One region of the Streptomyces sp. NBC_01260 genome, then DNA from elsewhere that is predicted to be linked to it. Evidence: predicted binding sites of a transcription regulator. Region 1 holds the regulator's gene; each other region holds the start of a gene.
The links. The regulator HrcA, encoded in region 1, represses chaperone genes, less so after heat shock. The targets are predictions, from matches to a motif close to TTNGCACTCNGNNNNNCNGAGTGCNAA.
Positions count from the first base shown of each region.

Region 2: a site for HrcA is predicted at 2,700-2,726, ahead of groL (chaperonin GroEL). Genes of this name have one in related genera too.
Region 3: a site for HrcA is predicted at 2,914-2,940, ahead of groES (co-chaperone GroES). Genes of this name have one in related genera too.

Region 1 covers NZ_CP108464.1:5,804,332-5,810,201, reverse strand. Annotated here, with positions in the region: gene OG322_RS25760 (nitronate monooxygenase) at 1-470, opposite strand, end outside; gene dnaJ (molecular chaperone DnaJ) at 584-1,720, opposite strand; gene hrcA (heat-inducible transcriptional repressor HrcA) at 1,721-2,737, opposite strand; gene OG322_RS25745 (MBL fold metallo-hydrolase) at 2,924-3,646, shown strand; gene OG322_RS25740 (DUF3097 domain-containing protein) at 3,672-4,490, shown strand; gene OG322_RS25735 (hypothetical protein) at 4,607-5,870, shown strand, end outside.
Region 2 covers NZ_CP108464.1:3,622,927-3,628,796, forward strand. Annotated here, with positions in the region: gene OG322_RS15940 (hypothetical protein) at 623-826, shown strand; gene groL (chaperonin GroEL) at 915-2,537, opposite strand; gene OG322_RS15950 (cold-shock protein) at 2,900-3,106, opposite strand; gene OG322_RS15955 (MoaD/ThiS family protein) at 3,539-3,817, opposite strand; gene thrC (threonine synthase) at 3,898-5,190, opposite strand; SAM riboswitch class I at 5,208-5,334, opposite strand; gene OG322_RS15965 (glucosyl-3-phosphoglycerate synthase) at 5,488-5,870, shown strand, end outside.
Region 3 covers NZ_CP108464.1:3,172,504-3,178,373, forward strand. Annotated here, with positions in the region: gene OG322_RS13625 (hydroxyacid dehydrogenase) at 1-613, shown strand, start outside; gene groL (chaperonin GroEL) at 731-2,353, opposite strand; gene groES (co-chaperone GroES) at 2,456-2,764, opposite strand; gene OG322_RS13640 (hypothetical protein) at 3,047-3,376, opposite strand; gene OG322_RS13645 (polysaccharide deacetylase family protein) at 3,373-4,335, opposite strand; gene OG322_RS13650 (THUMP-like domain-containing protein) at 4,478-5,743, shown strand; gene OG322_RS13655 (hypothetical protein) at 5,783-5,870, opposite strand, start outside.

The DNA of each region.
Region 1 (5,870 bases):
TCCTCGGGCGTGGTGACCGTCACGACGGTGTAGGTGCCCACCGCGGCGAACGCGTCGAGGGTGTCGCGGGCCGGGCAGCCGAAGGTGAAGGAGACGGCCGGGACCGGGTCCTCCAGCAGGATGGCGAGCTTGGCCTCGTAGCCGTCGTCGCCGCCGGAGTCGGTTTCACCGAGCGGGGTCTCGTACCAGGCGGCCTCGCCGGCGAGCTGGTGCCGGTACACCTCGACGGCGCTCGGGTCGGCGAGGTTGGGCTGCGGCATGAAGAGGTTGACGCCGAAGGGCTGGCCGGTCAGTCCGCGGGCCTGCTTGATGTCGTTGTACATGCCGTCCGCGGTCTTGTACCCGGCGGCCAGGAAGCCGAGCCCGCCGGCCTCGGCCACGGCGGCGACGAGCTGCGGGCAGGAGACTCCGCCCGCCATCGGGGCCTGCACGATCGGATACCGGCAGAGATCGGTCAACGCGGATGGCATGACGGCATCGTGTCATGTCCTTCCTGTCCCGTGATGCGCACCCCGTGGACGCGTTATGTCCGCAATGCCGTACGGACCCGGAAACCCGGGCCCGTACGGTGTCGATGCGGGGACTAGCGTCCGTTGAACGCGTCCTTGAGACGTGAGAACAGGCCCTGCTGCCCGGGCTGGAACTGGCCGGTGGGCCGTTCCTCGCCGCGCAGTTTCGCCAGCTCCCGCAGGAGGCGTTCCTGTTCGGGGTCCATCTTCGTCGGGGTCATCACCTCGACGTGCACGATCAGGTCGCCGCGCCCGCCGCCCCGCAGGTGGGTGATGCCGCGCCCGTGCAGCGGGACGGACTGGCCGGACTGGGTGCCCGGCCTGATGTCGACCTCCTCCAGGCCGTCGAGCGTCTCCAGCGGCACCTTGGTGCCGATGGCCGCCGCCGTCATGGGGATGGTGACCGTGCAGTGCAGATCGTCGCCGCGCCGCTGGAACACCGCGTGCGGCAGCTCGTGGATCTCGACGTAGAGATCGCCGGCCGGGCCGCCGCCGGGGCCGACCTCGCCCTCGCCCGCGAGCTGGATGCGGGTGCCGTTGTCGACACCTGCGGGGATCTTCACGGTGAGGGTGCGCCGCGAGCGGATGCGGCCGTCGCCGGCGCACTCCGGGCAGGGGGTCGGCACGACCGTACCGAAGCCCTGGCACTGCGGGCAGGGCCGTGAGGTCATGACCTGGCCGAGGAACGACCGGGTGACCTGGGAGACCTCGCCGCGGCCGCGGCACATGTCACAGGTCTGGGCCGAGGTGCCGGGTGCGGCGCCCTCTCCGCTGCAGGTCGCACAGACGACGGCCGTGTCGACCTGGATGTCCTTGGTCGTGCCGAAGGCGGCCTCGGAGAGGTCGATCTCCAGCCGGATCATGGCGTCCTGGCCGCGCCGGGTGCGCGAACGGGGTCCGCGCTGCGACGCCGTGCCGAAGAACGCGTCCATGATGTCGGAGAAGTTGCCGAAGCCGCCCTGTCCGAATCCGCCCGCGCCACCTCCGCCGGAGGCGGACAGCGGGTCGCCGCCGAGGTCGTAGACCTGCTTCTTCTGCGCGTCCGACAACACCTCGTAAGCGGCGTTGATCTCCTTGAACCGCTCCTGGGTCTTCGGATCGGGGTTCACATCCGGATGCAGCTCGCGTGCGAGCCGCCGGAAGGCCTTCTTGATCTCGTCCTGCGAAGCGTCGCGGCGCACGCCGAGTACGGCGTAGTAGTCCGTGGCCACTTACGACTCCGCCAGGATCTGTCCGACGTAACGTGCCACTGCGCGTACCGCTCCCATCGTTCCGGGGTAGTCCATGCGGGTCGGTCCGACCACGCCGAGTTTGGCGACTGCCTCGTCGCCCGAACCGTAGCCGACCGCGACGACGGACGTGGAGTTGAGGCCCTCATGGGCGTTCTCGTGCCCGATTCGTACGGTCATGCCCGAGTCCTTGGCCTCGCCGAGCAGCTTCAGCAGCACGACCTGCTCCTCCAATGCCTCCAGCACCGGCCGGATCATCACGGGGAAGTCGTGCCCGAAGCGGGTGAGGTTGGAGGTGCCGCCGATCATCAGCCGCTCCTCCGTCTCCTCGACGAGGGTTTCGAGCAGGATCGAGAGCACGGTGGACACGGTTGCCCGGTCCTCGCTCTCGAAGGATTCCGGCAGATCCTGCACCAGTTGCGGGACGTCCGCGAAACGGCGTCCCACCACCCGGCTGTTGAGCCGGGCCCGCAGATCGGCGAGAGAGGTCTCACCGAACGGCGTCTGGCAGTCGACCAGCCGCTGTTCGACCCGGCCGGTGTCCGTGATCAGCACGAGCATCAGCCGGGCGGGGGCCAGCAGGAGCAGTTCCACGTGCCGCACCGTCGAGCGGGTCAGCGAGGGGTACTGCACGACGGCGACCTGCCGGGTCAGCTGCGCGAGCAGCCGTACGGTACGTCCCACGACATCGTCGAGGTCGACCGCGCCGTCGAGGAAATTCTGAATGGCCCGGCGCTCCGGCGACGACAGGGGCTTGACGCCCGCGAGCCGGTCGACGAAGAGCCGGTAGCCCTTGTCCGTAGGGATGCGTCCCGCACTGGTGTGGGGCTGGGCGATGAAGCCCTCGTCCTCCAGCACCGCCATGTCGTTGCGGACGGTGGCCGGGGAGACCCCCAGCTTGTGCCGCTCCGTGAGCGCCTTGGAGCCGACGGGCTCCTCGGTGCCGACATAGTCCTGGACGATGGCGCGCAGCACTTCGAGTCTGCGTTCGCTGAGCATCGCGCACACCTCCAGCTGTCTACCTCGGTCGATCTCGGGTCGTTCCCGGGACTTCTCCTGGCACTCTGTCCGTTCGAGTGCCAGCAATCCCCCCGGTCAGTGTACGGCGACCGAGTGGGCCCCTAGCAAGGGCGACCGGCCACGCTACCGCGAGACCGTGCAGGTCGTTGCCGATAGCGTCGCGGTATGGACGCCACTTGGGAAGAGTTCGGCTGGGAGCGGTTGGGTGACGGAGTGGGCCGGCGGCGGCTGCCCCGCTGGGACGCGACGGTCGCACTGGTGGTCGGAGCGGACGGGGCCCTTCTCTTCGACACGGGTTCGACACTCCGGGAGGGCGTCGAGCTGCGGACCCGGGCCGAGCGGCTGCTCGGCCGGAGGGTGACGCATATCGCACTGAGCCATCCGCACTTCGACCATGTACTGGGCACGGCGGCCTTCGCCGGGGCCCGGGTGTACGGGGCGTCCGGCCTGACGGATCTGCTGAGAGCCGGGGCCGGCGACCTCCACCGCTCCGCGGTGGCGCACGGAGTGTCCGAACAGGACGCGGCGGAGGCCGTGGACGTGCTGGTGGCCCCGCACCACGAGGTGTGCGGGGAGTGGACGATCGACCTGGGCGGCGGCCGTGAGGTACTGCTGGCCGACGTGGGTCCGGGGCACAGCGGCCACGATCTGGCGGCGCTGGTGCCCGGCTCGCCCGCGGTCGTCCTCTGCGGCGATCTGGTCGAGGAGTCCGGTGAGCCGCAGGCCGGCTCGGACGCGGTCGTCTCGCGCTGGCCGGCCGCACTGGACCGGCTGCTGGCGCTGGGCGGTGAGGACGCGCTGTACGTACCGGGGCACGGAGCGGTGGTGGACGCGGCTTTCGTCCGGGCGCAGCGCGACGCATTGGCGGCCCGGTTCGGCGTGTCGTGAGGCCGTCCCGTCCTATCGTCGTCCGATGCGCAGCTATCAGCCGGACCTGACCCCGCCGTGGAAGAAGTCCGCCCCCGCCCCCGAGGTGCCCGCCGATCCGGATCTGGTCGTGGAGGAGGTCGCCACCGGCTTCTGCGGTGCGGTGATCCGCTGCGAGAAGACGGCCGCGGGTCCGACGGTGACCCTGGAGGACCGGTTCGGCAAGCACCGGGTCTTCCCCATGGAGCCGCGCGGCTTCCTGCTGGAGGGCCGGGTGGTCACGCTCGTGCGGCCGTCGGCCGGGGGTCCTGTCCGGCCCGCCCGTACGGCCTCCGGCTCGGTGGCGGTACCCGGGGCGCGGGCGCGGGTGGCGCGGGCCGGGCGGATCTACGTGGAGGGCCGGCACGACGCGGAGCTGGTCGAGCGGGTCTGGGGCGACGACCTCCGGATCGAGGGAGTGGTCGTCGAGTACCTGGAGGGCATCGACGACCTCCCGGCGATCGTGCGCGAGTTCTCCCCGGGCCCGGACGCGCGTCTCGGCGTGCTGGTCGACCATCTGGTGCCGGGTTCCAAGGAGTCCCGTATCGCGGCCCGGATCTCGGACGGGAACGTCCTGGTGGTCGGCCATCCGTACATCGACGTGTGGGAGGCGGTAAAGCCGTCGTCCGTGGGAATCGGCGGCTGGCCGGTGGTGCCGCGCGGCCAGGACTGGAAGACCGGCGTGTGCCGTTCGCTGGGGTGGCCGGAGAACACCGGGGCGGCCTGGCAGCGGATTCTGTCCTCGGTCCGCTCCTACCGGGACCTGGAGCCCGAACTCCTGGGCCGGGTAGAGGAATTGATTGACTTCGTCACGCTTCCCGCCTGATGTCCGGCGGGTCTTCCCGCCAATCCGGGGCCGATCCCTACAATGGCCTGCGCCCCGCACGCATCATCGGTTATTGAGTGGTGCCTGGCTCTTTTCGCGAGGGAAGGCACGGGGCGATGGCGCGCGAAGTGTGGCGGGACAGTGCGGACAACGAGGCGGCCTCGGCCGTCTTCCACTTCGTGCAGCAGCTCATCGACCGGTACCGGGACAACCGGCCGGTGATGCCGCTGGTGGTCCTCCAGGCCGCCGACGCCGACGTCCCGTCCGCCGTGGACGCCAGGGTCGAGCAGATCGTGCGCCAGATCCACCACGCCAATCAGCTGCGCCGCGTGCCGCTGAAGCTGCTCGACGGCCGTGGCGGGACGCCGTACGACGCGGCGCTCGACATGGTCCGCACACTGACCGAGAAGCCGTGGGAGATCCGGAGCGGCTCGCAGTACAAGCCCTTCTCCTTTCCCCGCTCGCGGCTGCTCGGCGCCATCGAGCAGGCCACCGCCGCCGTGGTCGGGGAGCCGGACCACGGCGGCTCCCCCGGCGACCGCGACGACCGGATCCTGGAGCAGCTGAGCACGCTGCGCTGGCGGGTCAGCCGACGGGGCCCGCGGAACTGGCTCGGCGCGTTCAGGGAGTCGGTGCGGCCCGAGACGTTCCTCGGGGCCGTCGTCATCGCGGTGCTCGGTGTGCTGCTCGGCGAGATCGGCTGGGTGCCCACCGCCCTGGTGGCCGTGGGCGCGGTGCTGGGTCTGGCCGTCGTCCGGCTGGTGACGACGTCGGCGCCGCCGCTGCTGTGGCTGCGGCGGGCCAGCAGGTGGTTCGCCACCACCTCCTCGCTGGCCGCGGCCAGTACCGGATACCCGTCCGACGGCTGGTCCCGCTTCTCGCCCAGCGGGTCGTGGCGGGTCATCCGGGTCCGGGCCGCGGTGGTCGCCGGGCGGGTGGCCGACGCGGCGGCGGGCGACGAGCAGTCCCGCCAGTTCCACCTGGAGCTGCGGGTCCAGGCACTGCTGGAGGACCTGCGGGACAACTACCGTCCCCACGCGCTGGACTGGCGGCGCGGCAAGCGCGTCGTGCCGCCGGTGGTGTTCCTTCCCACCGCCTGTCAGAGCAACGGCGGCATCCAGCTGATCAACGCCCTCAACAACGTCCGCTCCCGGCGCAGCGAGGTGGATCCGCTGCTGCTCCTGGCCTCGCTGCCGGCGGCCGAGATACTGCGGCACACCCCGCCGCTGCCCGCGGAACCGCTGCCCACGCACACCGGTGCGGCGCGGGCCCGTTACGACAACTGGATCAGCCATCTCAGCATCGGCCAGTCCCCGACGGCCGCCGCCACGCTCGCCTGGGTGCTGCGGCTGCCGCTCTCGACCGAGCAGCTGACCCATG
Region 2 (5,870 bases), 2.2 Mb from region 1:
GGGCGGATCTCATACCCGGGTACCAGGCGCCACGCCACCGAATGAGCACCGGGGTATCACGCGCCGGGCGGGCCGCGCCGGGCATCGTGGAGGCGTTCGCAACATCCCGCCGCACCCGCGCGCACGCGGCCCGGCCGCGTGCCGTACCACCCGACCGGGGAGTTCCAGGTGTCCGCTGTCCCGACCGCTCGTCCTCGTACCCGTACGCCCGGCCGCCGGCGCGTCCTCGCCACCGGCCTCGCCGCATCCGCCCTGCTGGCCACCGGCGCCGCGCCGTCCTCCGCGGCCGGGGACCGGCGTACGCGCGCCGCCCTGCCGGCCGCCCGGCTGCCCCGGCCCACCGGCCCGTTCGAGGTCGGGTGCACCGTCCTGCACCTCGTCGACCCGGCGCGGAGCGAGCCGTGGCTGCCGGGCACCTCGGCGCGCCGCGAGCTCATGGTCAGCGTCCGCTACCCGGCCGCACCCGGCGGACCGGCGCGGCGCGAGCCGCAGATGACGGCTGCGGCGGCCGCCCACTTCGGCGGAGCGGAGGGGGCCGCCGCACTGAACCTGGGGATGGCGCCGGGGTCCGTCGACTGGGGCGCCACGCTCAGCGCGCCACGCCTCGTACACCGACGCGCAGGTGCTGCTGCCGCAGCTGGCCCGGCAGGGCGCGGAACCGGACGGCGGCCTGGCGGCGGCGGTCGGGACGGTGCGGCCGGAGCGGTCCTCGGCCGCGAGCCGGGCCTACGTGGCGTCGTTCTTCGGGCGGTGGCTGTGCGGGCACGACGACCACCTGCTGGCCGGCCCTTCGGACCGCTTCCCGGAGATGGTGTTCACGCCGTAGCCGGGATGCGCGAACGACGTCGGCCCCCGGGGATCGCTCCCCGGGGGCCGACGTGGTGAAGCTGTGCCGAACTACCGATCCGTCAGGATCAGAAGTCCATGTCACCGCCCGGCATACCGCCCGGAGCGGCCGCGGAGGCCTTCTCCGGCTTGTCGGCGATGACGGCCTCGGTGGTGAGGAAGAGCGCGGCGATGGACGCGGCGTTCTGCAGGGCGGAGCGCGTGACCTTCGCCGGGTCGAGAATGCCCTCGGCGATCATGTCGACGTACTCGCCGGTCGCGGCGTTGAGGCCGTGACCGATCGGCAGGTTGCGCACCTTCTCGACGACGACTCCACCCTCAAGACCACCGTTGACGGCGATCTGCTTGAGCGGGGCCTCCAGCGCCAGCTTGACGGCGTTGGCGCCGGTCGCCTCGTCACCCGAGAGCTCCAGCTTCTCGAAGACGGCCGAGGCCTGGAGCAGAGCCACGCCACCACCGGCGACGATGCCCTCCTCGACGGCGGCCTTGGCGTTGCGCACCGCGTCCTCGATGCGGTGCTTGCGCTCCTTGAGCTCGACCTCGGTCGCGGCACCGGCCTTGATGACGGCCACGCCGCCGGCCAGCTTCGCGAGGCGCTCCTGGAGCTTCTCGCGGTCGTAGTCCGAGTCGGAGTTCTCGATCTCGGCACGGATCTGGTTGACGCGACCCTGAACCTGGTCGCTGTCACCGGCGCCGTCGACGATCGTCGTCTCGTCCTTGGTGATGACGACCTTGCGGGCACGGCCGAGCAGGTCGAGACCGGCGTTCTCCAGCTTGAGGCCGACCTCCTCGGAGATGACGGTGCCACCGGTGAGGATGGCGATGTCGCCGAGCATGGCCTTGCGGCGGTCACCGAAGCCCGGAGCCTTGACGGCGACGGACTTGAAGGTGCCACGGATCTTGTTGACGACCAGGGTCGACAGGGCCTCGCCCTCGACGTCCTCGGCGATGATCAGCAGCGGCTTGCCGGACTGCATGACCTTCTCGAGCAGCGGAAGGAGGTCCTTCACGTTGCTGATCTTCGAGTTCACGATCAGGATGTACGGGTCGTCCAGGGACGACTCCATGCGCTCCATGTCCGTGGCGAAGTACGCCGAGATGTAGCCCTTGTCGAAGCGCATACCCTCGGTGAGCTCGAGCTCCAGACCGAAGGTCTGGGACTCCTCGACGGTGATGACGCCTTCCTTGCCGACCTTGTCCATGGCCTCGGCGATGAGCTCGCCGATCTGGGTGTCAGCGGCGGAGATGGAGGCGGTCGAAGCGATCTGCTCCTTGGTCTCCACGTCCTTGGCCTGCTCCAGGAGGGCGGCGGAGACGGCCTCGACGGCCTTCTCGATGCCCCGCTTGAGAGCCATCGGGTTCGCACCCGCGGCCACGTTGCGAAGGCCCTCGCGGACGAGCGCCTGAGCGAGAACGGTGGCGGTGGTCGTACCGTCGCCGGCGACGTCGTCCGTCTTCTTGGCGACCTCCTTGACCAGCTCCGCACCGATCTTCTCGTACGGGTCCTCCAGCTCGATCTCCTTGGCGATGGAAACACCATCGTTGGTGATCGTGGGGGCGCCCCACTTCTTCTCAAGGACGACGTTGCGGCCCTTGGGGCCGAGGGTGACCTTGACGGCGTCGGCGAGCTGGTTCATGCCGCGCTCAAGACCGCGCCGGGCCTCCTCGTCGAACGCGATGATCTTGGCCATATGAAGTGGTCCTCCCGGACAGGGGTGGATTTCTCCGGACCGAGTGGCGCCCGCGACGGACGGCCTGCCGCCTGCCGGTTCCTTGCCCCGACAGACCTGCGGGCCTCACCGGCCCGGTCCAAGTTTCTGTCACTCTCACCCGGAGAGTGCTAAGCCCAATGATTAGCACTCGACCCCGTCGAGTGCAAGCGCCGAAGGCTCCTTGAGGGGTGGCGGTCGGGCGACGGGCGGGCGCAAGCGCCCCCTCCGGAGTGCGGACAACCGGACAGGGGGCCGAGGGGGCCCGGACGCGCGGAGGGCCCGTACCCCAGGGGTACGGGCCCTCCGTGCGTGAGTAGTGTCGTTGGCCGACCGTGCCGAGCTCAGCCGACAGCGAGCTTGACCATGTCCGCCTGCGGCCCCTTCTGGCCCTGCGAGATTTCGAATTCAACTCGCTGACCCTCTTCGAGGGTGCGGTATCCGTCCATCTGGATCGCGCTGTAGTGGACGAAAACATCCGCACCACCGTCGACCGCGATGAAGCCGTACCCCTTCTCCGCGTTGAACCACTTGACGGTGCCCTGAGCCATGCCCAACTCCCCTATTACTGGCCCTTGCACAGGACCGCACTTCGCGGGCCCGGGTCAGAACCCACCCCCCGACAGGAGAGGGTGCGTGCGCCGGAACGCGTCGACCGCGGCCGAATGTATCTGCCCAACTGCCCTCTGCAACAGGTCAATCGGACGAGAATTCTGGGCAGCGCCGATCGCCCGAACATGAGTAACTCATGAGATTCCAGGGCAAGTCGGGCCAGACAAAGGCGACTTATGGCGCAAGAAGTTCAGGTACTTTGGCTGCATCTTGTCGTGGCCGGGCGCATTCTCATATGCGGGGGGCACGGGCAGCGGAGGGGACTTCCCACACTCTACCGCGCTCAACCATGCAGAATTGCCCCCTCCGCTTCTCTCGCGGAGGGGGCAATTCCGGTGACGCGGTGAAGTGGGAACGCTCGGGTCCCGGGGTCAGCAACCGCCCGCGACGGCCGGGATGATCGAGATGCCGGCGCCGTCCGGGGTGACCGCTTCCAGGCCGCCCTCGAAGCGCACGTCGTCGTCGTTGACGTACACGTTCACGAAGCGGCGGAGCTTGCCCTGGTCGTCCAGGACGCGGGCGGCGATGCCCGGGTGGTTCCGCTCCAGGGAATCGATGACCTGGGAGAGGGTCGCGCCCTCGGCCGGGACCTCGGCCTGGCCGCCCGTGTAGGTGCGGAGGATGGTGGGGATACGGACCTTGACGCTCATGGTGGGTGCCCTTCCTGGAGTCACGGGTGGCCGGAGGCTGCGGCAGCCTCTCAGCCGGTGCCGAGTCAGCTGGTGCCGAGTCAGCTGGTGCCGAGGCCGGCGGCGCGGAAGGCGTCCAGGCTCGGCCGGATCGTCGCCGTCGCCTGCGAGGTGGCGGCCACCGCGTCCAGCGTCTTGAGGCCGTCACCGGTGTTCAGGACGACGGTGGTGAGCGACGGGTCGAGCAGACCCGCCTCGATCAGCTTCTTCGTCACGCCGACCGTCACCCCGCCGGCGGTCTCGGCGAAGATGCCCTCGGTGCGCGCCAGCAGCTTGATCGCGTCGACGACCTGCTCGTCGTTGACGTCCTCGACGGCGCCGCCGGTGCGGCGGGCGATGTCCAGGACGTACGGGCCGTCGGCCGGGTTGCCGATCGCCAGGGACTTGGCGATCGTGTTCGGCTTCTGCGGCCGCACGACGTCGTGTCCGGCCTTGAAGGCGGTGGAGACCGGGGAGCAGCCCTCGGCCTGGGCACCGAAGATCTTGTACGGCTTGTCCTCGACCAGACCGAGCTTGATCAGCTCCTGGAGGCCCTTGTCGATCTTCGTGAGCTGCGAGCCGGACGCGATCGGGATGACGATCTGGTCGGGCAGCCGCCAGCCGAGCTGCTCGCAGATCTCGTACGCGAGCGTCTTGGAACCCTCGCCGTAGTACGGGCGCAGGTTGACGTTGACGAAGCCCCAGCCCTCGCCGAGCGGGTCGCCGATGAGCTCCGAGCAGAAGCGGTTGACGTCGTCGTAGTTGCCCTCGATGCCGACCAGCTCACCGCCGTACACCGCGGCCATGACGACCTTGCCCTGCTCCAGGTCGTGCGGGATGAACACGCAGGACCGCAGGCCCGCGCGGGCGGCGGCGGCGCCCACCGCACCGGCGAGGTTGCCGGTGGAGGAGCAGGAGAGCGTGGTGAAACCGAAGGCGCGGGCGGCCTCGACGGCGATCGCGACGACGCGGTCCTTGAAGGAGTGCGTCGGGTTGCCGGAGTCGTCCTTGACGTACAGGCCGCCGGTGACGCCCAGTTCACGGGCGAGGTTGTCGGCCTTGACCAGCTTGGTGAAGCCGGGGTTGATGTTGGGCTTGTCCGCGACATCGGCGGGGACCGGCAGCAGCGGCGCGTACCGCCAGATGTTGTCGGGTCCGGCCTCGATGCGCTTCTTCAGCTCGTCCGGGGAGCCGCTCGGCAGGTCGTACGCCACTTCGAGCGGCCCGAAACAGCTCGCACAGGCGAAAAGGGGTCCGAGCTCGAATCGCTCTCCGCACTCGCGGCAGGAAAGCGCCGCGGCGGGACCAAGGTCCACAGAGGATTCGGTGTTTGCTGCAACAGTCTGAACAGCCATGATGGCGAGGCCCTTTCTCCTCATCTTCCTCGTGACGCATTTCGCCACAAGACGGAATTGGCACCGTCCCCACCTGACCTCGCGGTCGGCGGGATGGTTGCCGGGACTTCAACGGGCCGTTCCCTCTGTCCCTCTGGATGAGCGCTGTGGCACTGGACCATGGATCCAGGCGTTTATCAGCGGATGGACCCCGGCATGCCACGGCCATCTGCGTTGTTCAAGACTGTAACCGAAGCACCGGACTGTTGAGATAGTCGTCCGAACCGCGAGATGGATCACATACAGGGAGTATCGACCGTGCTGGAAGAGGTCGAAGGCTGGCTGACCAGGCGTTCCTGGTCCTGTGCCGACCGCCCGCTGGAGCAGCTCCTGGCCGCCGGGGACGGCGGCCCGCACCGCGGGAGCGTGAGTGTCGTCCTGCCCGCGCTCAACGAGGCGGCGACGGTCGGGGACATCGTCCGGGTGATCCGGCGCGAGCTCATGGAGAAGGTCCGGCTGGTCGACGAACTCGTGGTGATCGACTCCGGCTCCACGGACGCCACCGCCGAGGTCGCCCGCCGGGCGGGCGCCCGGGTGATCCGCCGGGACGCGATCCTGCCCCGCATCCCGGCCGTCCCCGGCAAGGGCGAGGTGCTCTGGCGGTCGCTGCTGGTGACCGGCGGTGACATCGTCTGCTTCAT
Region 3 (5,870 bases), 2.6 Mb from region 1:
GGACCGCTACCGCGCCCTGCGCGCCGACCACGACTGGCTCGCCGAACTGGACGGCACCGGCAACTACCGCCGCACGATCGGCATCGTCGGGGCCTCCCGCATCGGCCGCCGGGTGATCGAGCTGCTGCGCCCCTTCGATCTGGACGTCCTGCTGTACGACCCCTACGTCGGCGCGGAACGGGCCGCGGGGCTGGGTGTCCGCCTCGCCACGCTCGACGAGCTGTGCGCGCGCAGCTCCGTGGTCTCGGTGCACGCCCCGCAGCTCCCGGAGACGCACCACCTCATCGGCGCCGCCCAGTTGGCCGCGATGCCGGCGGGCGCGACGCTGATCAACACCGCGCGGGGCTCGCTGGTCGACGAGGACGCGCTGCTTCCCGAGCTGACGAGCGGCCGGCTGCACGCGGTGCTGGATGTGACGCATCCCGATCCGCCCCGTACGTCCTCGCCGTTCTACGACCTGCCGAACGTGCTGCTGACTCCGCACGTCGCGGGCTCGCTCGGCAACGAGCTGCACCGGATGGCGGACCAGGCGCTGGACGAGCTGGAACGGTTCGCGAGCGGCCGCCCGTTCGCGGACCCGGTCCACGGGGACGCGCTGTTCCGCTCGGCGTAGCCCTCCCCGGCCGGTCCCACGGCCCACGTCCCACGCCCCACGTCCCACGTCCCATGCAAAAGGCCCGGTACCCCTCGCGGGGTACCGGGCCTCACCGCTTGCGCGGGGAGCTACACGCTAGTGCGAGTGACCGTGGCCGTGACCGGCCTCGGCCTCTTCCTCGGCCGGCTTCTCGACGACCAGGGTCTCGGTCGTGAGCAGCAGCGACGCGATGGACGCGGCGTTCTCCAGCGCGGAGCGGGTGACCTTGACCGGGTCGATGACGCCGGCCTTCACCAGGTCGCCGTACTCGCCGGTCGCGGCGTTGAAGCCCTGGCCCTTGTCGAGCTCGGAGACCTTCGAGGTGATGACGTAGCCCTCAAGGCCCGCGTTCTCGGCGATCCAGCGGAGCGGCTCGACGGCGGCGCGGCGCACGACCGCGACACCGGTGGCCTCGTCGCCGGTCTTGCCGAGGTTGCCCTCAAGGACCTTGACGGCGTGGACCAGAGCGGAGCCACCACCGGAGACGATGCCCTCCTCGACCGCGGCGCGGGTCGCGGAGATGGCGTCCTCCAGACGGTGCTTCTTCTCCTTGAGCTCCACCTCGGTGGCCGCACCGACGCGGATCACGCAGACACCGCCGGCCAGCTTCGCCAGGCGCTCCTGGAGCTTCTCGCGGTCCCAGTCGGAGTCCGTGGACTCGATCTCGGCCTTGATCTGGTTGACGCGGCCCGCGACCTCGTCGGACTTGCCGCCGCCGTCGACGATGGTCGTGTCGTCCTTGGAGACGGTGACGCGACGGGCGGTGCCCAGCACGTCCAGACCGGCCTGGTCGAGCTTGAGGCCGACCTCTTCGGCGATGACGGTCGCACCGGTGAGGGTGGCGATGTCGCCGAGCATGGCCTTGCGGCGGTCACCGAAGCCCGGGGCCTTCACCGCGACGGCGTTGAAGGTGCCACGGATCTTGTTGACGACCAGGGTCGACAGGGCCTCGCCCTCGACGTCCTCGGCGATGATCAGCAGCGGCTTGGAGGCACCGGCCTGGATGACCTTCTCCAGGAGCGGCAGCAGCTCCTGGATCGAGCCGATCTTGCCCTGGTGGATCAGGATGTACGGGTCGTCGAGGACGGCCTCCATACGCTCCTGGTCGGTCACCATGTACGGGGACAGGTAACCCTTGTCGAAGGCCATGCCCTCGGTGAACTCAAGGTCCAGACCGAAGGTGTTGGACTCCTCGACGGTGATGACACCGTCCTTGCCGACCTTGTCCATCGCGTCCGCGATGAGGTCGCCGACCTGGCTGTCCTGCGCGGAGAGCGCGGCCACGGCGGCGATGTCGGACTTGTCGTCGATCGGGCGGGCGGTCGCGAGGAGCTCCTCGGACACGGCCTTGACCGCGGCGTCGATGCCCTTCTTCAGGGCGGCCGGGGACGCGCCCGCGGCCACGTTGCGCAGGCCCTCGCGGACGAGCGCCTGGGCGAGCACGGTGGCGGTGGTCGTACCGTCACCCGCAACGTCGTTGGTCTTGGTCGCCACCTCCTTCACCAGCTGGGCACCGAGGTTCTCGTACGGGTCATCCAGCTCGACCTCGCGCGCGATGGTGACACCGTCGTTGGTGATGGTGGGCGCACCGAACTTCTTGTCGATGACGACGTTGCGGCCCTTGGGGCCGATCGTCACCTTCACCGTGTCGGCAAGCTTGTTGACGCCGCGCTCGAGGGCGCGACGGGCGTCCTCGTCGAACTTCAGGATCTTCGCCATGGAGCTGAACTGTCCTCTCAAAACAAGAACTGCGCCCCTCGCCGCCCGGCTAGTTATTTCGCAGGGGGCCAGGGGCGCAGAACAGAAGCAAACGTGGGTGAATTACTTCTCGATGATCGCGAGCACGTCGCGAGCCGAGAGAACGAGGTACTCCTCGCCGTTGTACTTCACCTCGGTGCCGCCGTACTTGCTGTACAGCACGACATCGCCGGTATTGACGTCGAGCGGAAGGCGCTCGCCGTTCTCGAAGCGGCCCGGGCCCACGGCCAGGACGACGCCCTCCTGGGGCTTCTCCTTGGCAGTGTCCGGAATGACCAGGCCGGAGGCCGTGGTCTGCTCGGCGTCGAGCGGCTGGACCACAATGCGGTCCTCGAGCGGCTTGATCGCAACCTTGGTGCTGGTCGACACGATCCGGTCTCCCCCTTCGGAGATCTCACGGGGTTAACAGTCTTTGGGTGGCGACCAGGTGGGCCCGTCGTCGCGGGTGCCGGACCTGCCGGTCGCACAGTACTGCTGGCACTCCCCAGTGGGGAGTGCCAGCACTGAGACTATGACCGCGGTTAGCACTCGGTCAAGCGGAGTGCCAATTCACGCCCCTCGTGGCGCCCATGTCGCAGGACGCCACGGCCCGGACCGGCTCGAACCGGCCCCGCCGCAGGGAGAACGCCCGGCCCCTGCGGACCGTTCCTGATGTCAACGGCGCGTGCACCACGCCCCCGGGCCCGCACCGTCGCGCGGTGCCGGGCCGCCCGGCCACCAGTGCGCCGGCGGGAACGAGCGCCGGGCGCGGCCCAACTCCGGAGCCCGGCCGCAGGCGACGACGACCATCGAGCCCGGTGCCCCGTGGTCACCGCGCACCTCCGCCGGCCGCGCCGCCGGCGCATGCGGCGGCCGGTTCACCCGCTGCGCCGCCTTGCGGCCCAGCCGTTCGATCGGGTCCACCGACTGCGCACAGCCGGTGGTGGCGGTCAGGAGCGCACCGGCGACCAGCAGTCCGGCCAGCAGCCGGTGCGCCCTTCTCATACGTAGTCCTCCAGCCGGGCCACGGCGTATCCCTTGTCCGTGATGACCTTCATGACGGCCCGGACCAGGTCGGGCATGGAGCCCTTCCATTCCTTCTGGCCGCGGAAGTGCGTGAGGATGATGTCTCCGGGGTGCAGGTCCTGGTCCTCCTCCCGCCACTCCATGTGGTCGGGGAAGGCCTCCTCCGACCACAGGGGTACGGCGGTGATGCCGCAGGACTTGGCGATCCGGAGCGTGTCGCCGTTGTAGTTGCCGTACGGCGGCCGGAAGAGCCGGGGGCGGCTGCCGAACTGCTTCTCGATGATGTCCTGCTGGTCGCAGATCTCCCGCTTCTGCTCGTCGTGGGAGAGACCGGGCAGGTAACGGTGGTGGAGCGTGTGGTTGTTGAGGGTGACGCCACGGGACTGCGCGTCCTTGAAGTAGGCGTAGTCGTCGCGCACCAGGTAGTCGCTGAGGAACGCGCTGTACGGGATGTTCAGGTCCGACATCATCCGCAGCAGTTCGGGGTCCTTGTCGTCCCCGTCGTCCATCGTCAGGAAGACGATCTTCTTCTCGGTCGGGACCGTGGTGAAGACCGGCGGCAGCGAGTCGTCACCGCCCTCGACCTCGAAGCCCTTGCGGGTGGTGATGTGCGGCTTCACGGCGGGCGGGGCGGGCGCGGCCAGCGGCGTGCCCGCCAGGCCCCACTTCTTGGCGGCGACCACGCGGGCGGCCTGGGCGAGGCGCGCCTTCTCGGCCTGCACGGCACGCGTGCCCGCCGCCCCCGCGTTCCCGGCCGGGCCGCCCGGCTGCCCGGCGAGGGCCTTGGCCCCCGGCCCGGCCCCGGTGGCGGTGCGGCTGTCGGTCCCGGCCCCGCAGCCGGAGCCGACCGCGGCGACCAGGAGCGCGGCCAGGACCGCGTGGCCGGACCGGCGCCGCAGGTGTCCCCGCCCGCGCCCCGTCCCGCCCGGCCCCTGCATCACCTGTCCCGGTCTGCGCCTCTTCATGATAAATTCCCTCTTTTGTCGTACAAGCTGCATTGCGCCGCATACTGCCAGTACGTGATCGGGCTCCCGGGCCGACACCGCCGCCGGCCCCGCACGGTCCCCCGGCTGGCTCACAATGGGGCAGGTGAACGCTCTCGCCCCGACCGGCCCGCCCGACGCCCCCGACCCGTCCGGCACCCCCGACCCCATCGCCGGCTTCCTGGCCCTGCGCACCCCGGAGGGCGCCGAGTTGCTGGCCGGGCTGCGGTCCTACGACCCCGCCACGGAACTCGCCACCGCCACCCGGCTGCGCCGCAGCCACCCCGCCGCCCTCGTCTCGGCGGCGCTGGGGCAGGCCCGGCTGCGGCAGCGGGCGGTGGCGAAGTTCGGCGCCGAGGACGCGCACCGGATGTTCTTCACGCCGAACGGGGTGGAGCAGGCGACCCGCACCTCGGTGGCGGCCTACCGCGCCGCACGGTTCGCGGGCACCGGGGTGCGCAGCGTCGCCGACCTCTGCTGCGGCATCGGCGGGGACGCCATCGCCCTCGCCCGCGCCGGGATCCGCGTCCTCGCCGTGGACCGCGACCCGCTGACCGCCGAGGTGGCCGCGGCCAACGCCGTCGCGCTCGGCCTGGAAGAGCTGATCGAGGTGCGGTGCGCCGATGTCACGGAGATCGACACCTCGCCCTGTGACGCGGTGTTCGTCGACCCGGCCCGCCGGGGCGGCCGCGGCCGGATCTTCGACCCGGAGGCCTACTCCCCGCCTCTCTCCTGGGCGACCGCCGCCGCGCTGAAGGCCCCCAGGGCTGCGCTGAAGATCGCCCCGGGAGTCCCGCACGAGGCGATCGGCCCGCAGGCGGAGGCCGAGTGGATCTCGGACGGCGGCGAGGTGAAGGAGGCGGTGCTCTGGTTCGGCGAGGGCTTCGAGGCCGGTGCGTACCGGGCCACCCTGCTCCCGTCCGGAGCCACCCTGTCGGCTCCGGCGGTGCTGCCCGCCCCGCCGGTCGGACCGGTCGGCCGCTACCTGTACGAGCCGGACGGCGCGGTGATCCGGGCCCATCTGGTCGCCGACATCGTGAACCGGTGCGACGGCCGGCTGATCGACGAGATGATCGCGTACGTCACGAGCGACGAGCTGTACGACTCCCCGTACACCGCCGGGTACGAGATCACCGATCAGCTCCCGTTCAACACGAAGCGGCTGAAGGCGCTGCTGCGGGAGCGCGAGGTCGGCGTCCTGACGGTCAAGAAGCGCGGCTCCCCGGTCGAACCGGAGGAGCTGCGAAGGAAGATGAAGCTCCGGGGCCCGAACAGGGCCACCGTCTTCCTGACCCGGGTCGCCGACGCCCCGACGATGCTGATCGGCCACCCCGTGACCGGCCCGGAGGCCGGTCTCGGCTGACGGCGCGGGCCGCCCGGCGGGCCGGAGGCCGGCCGGGCCCTACGCGAGATCGGTGAGCTCGTCGGCGTACACCCGCGAGAGCGGCTGCGGGCCCACGTACTGCTGGCAGTTGCACTGCCCCGACTCG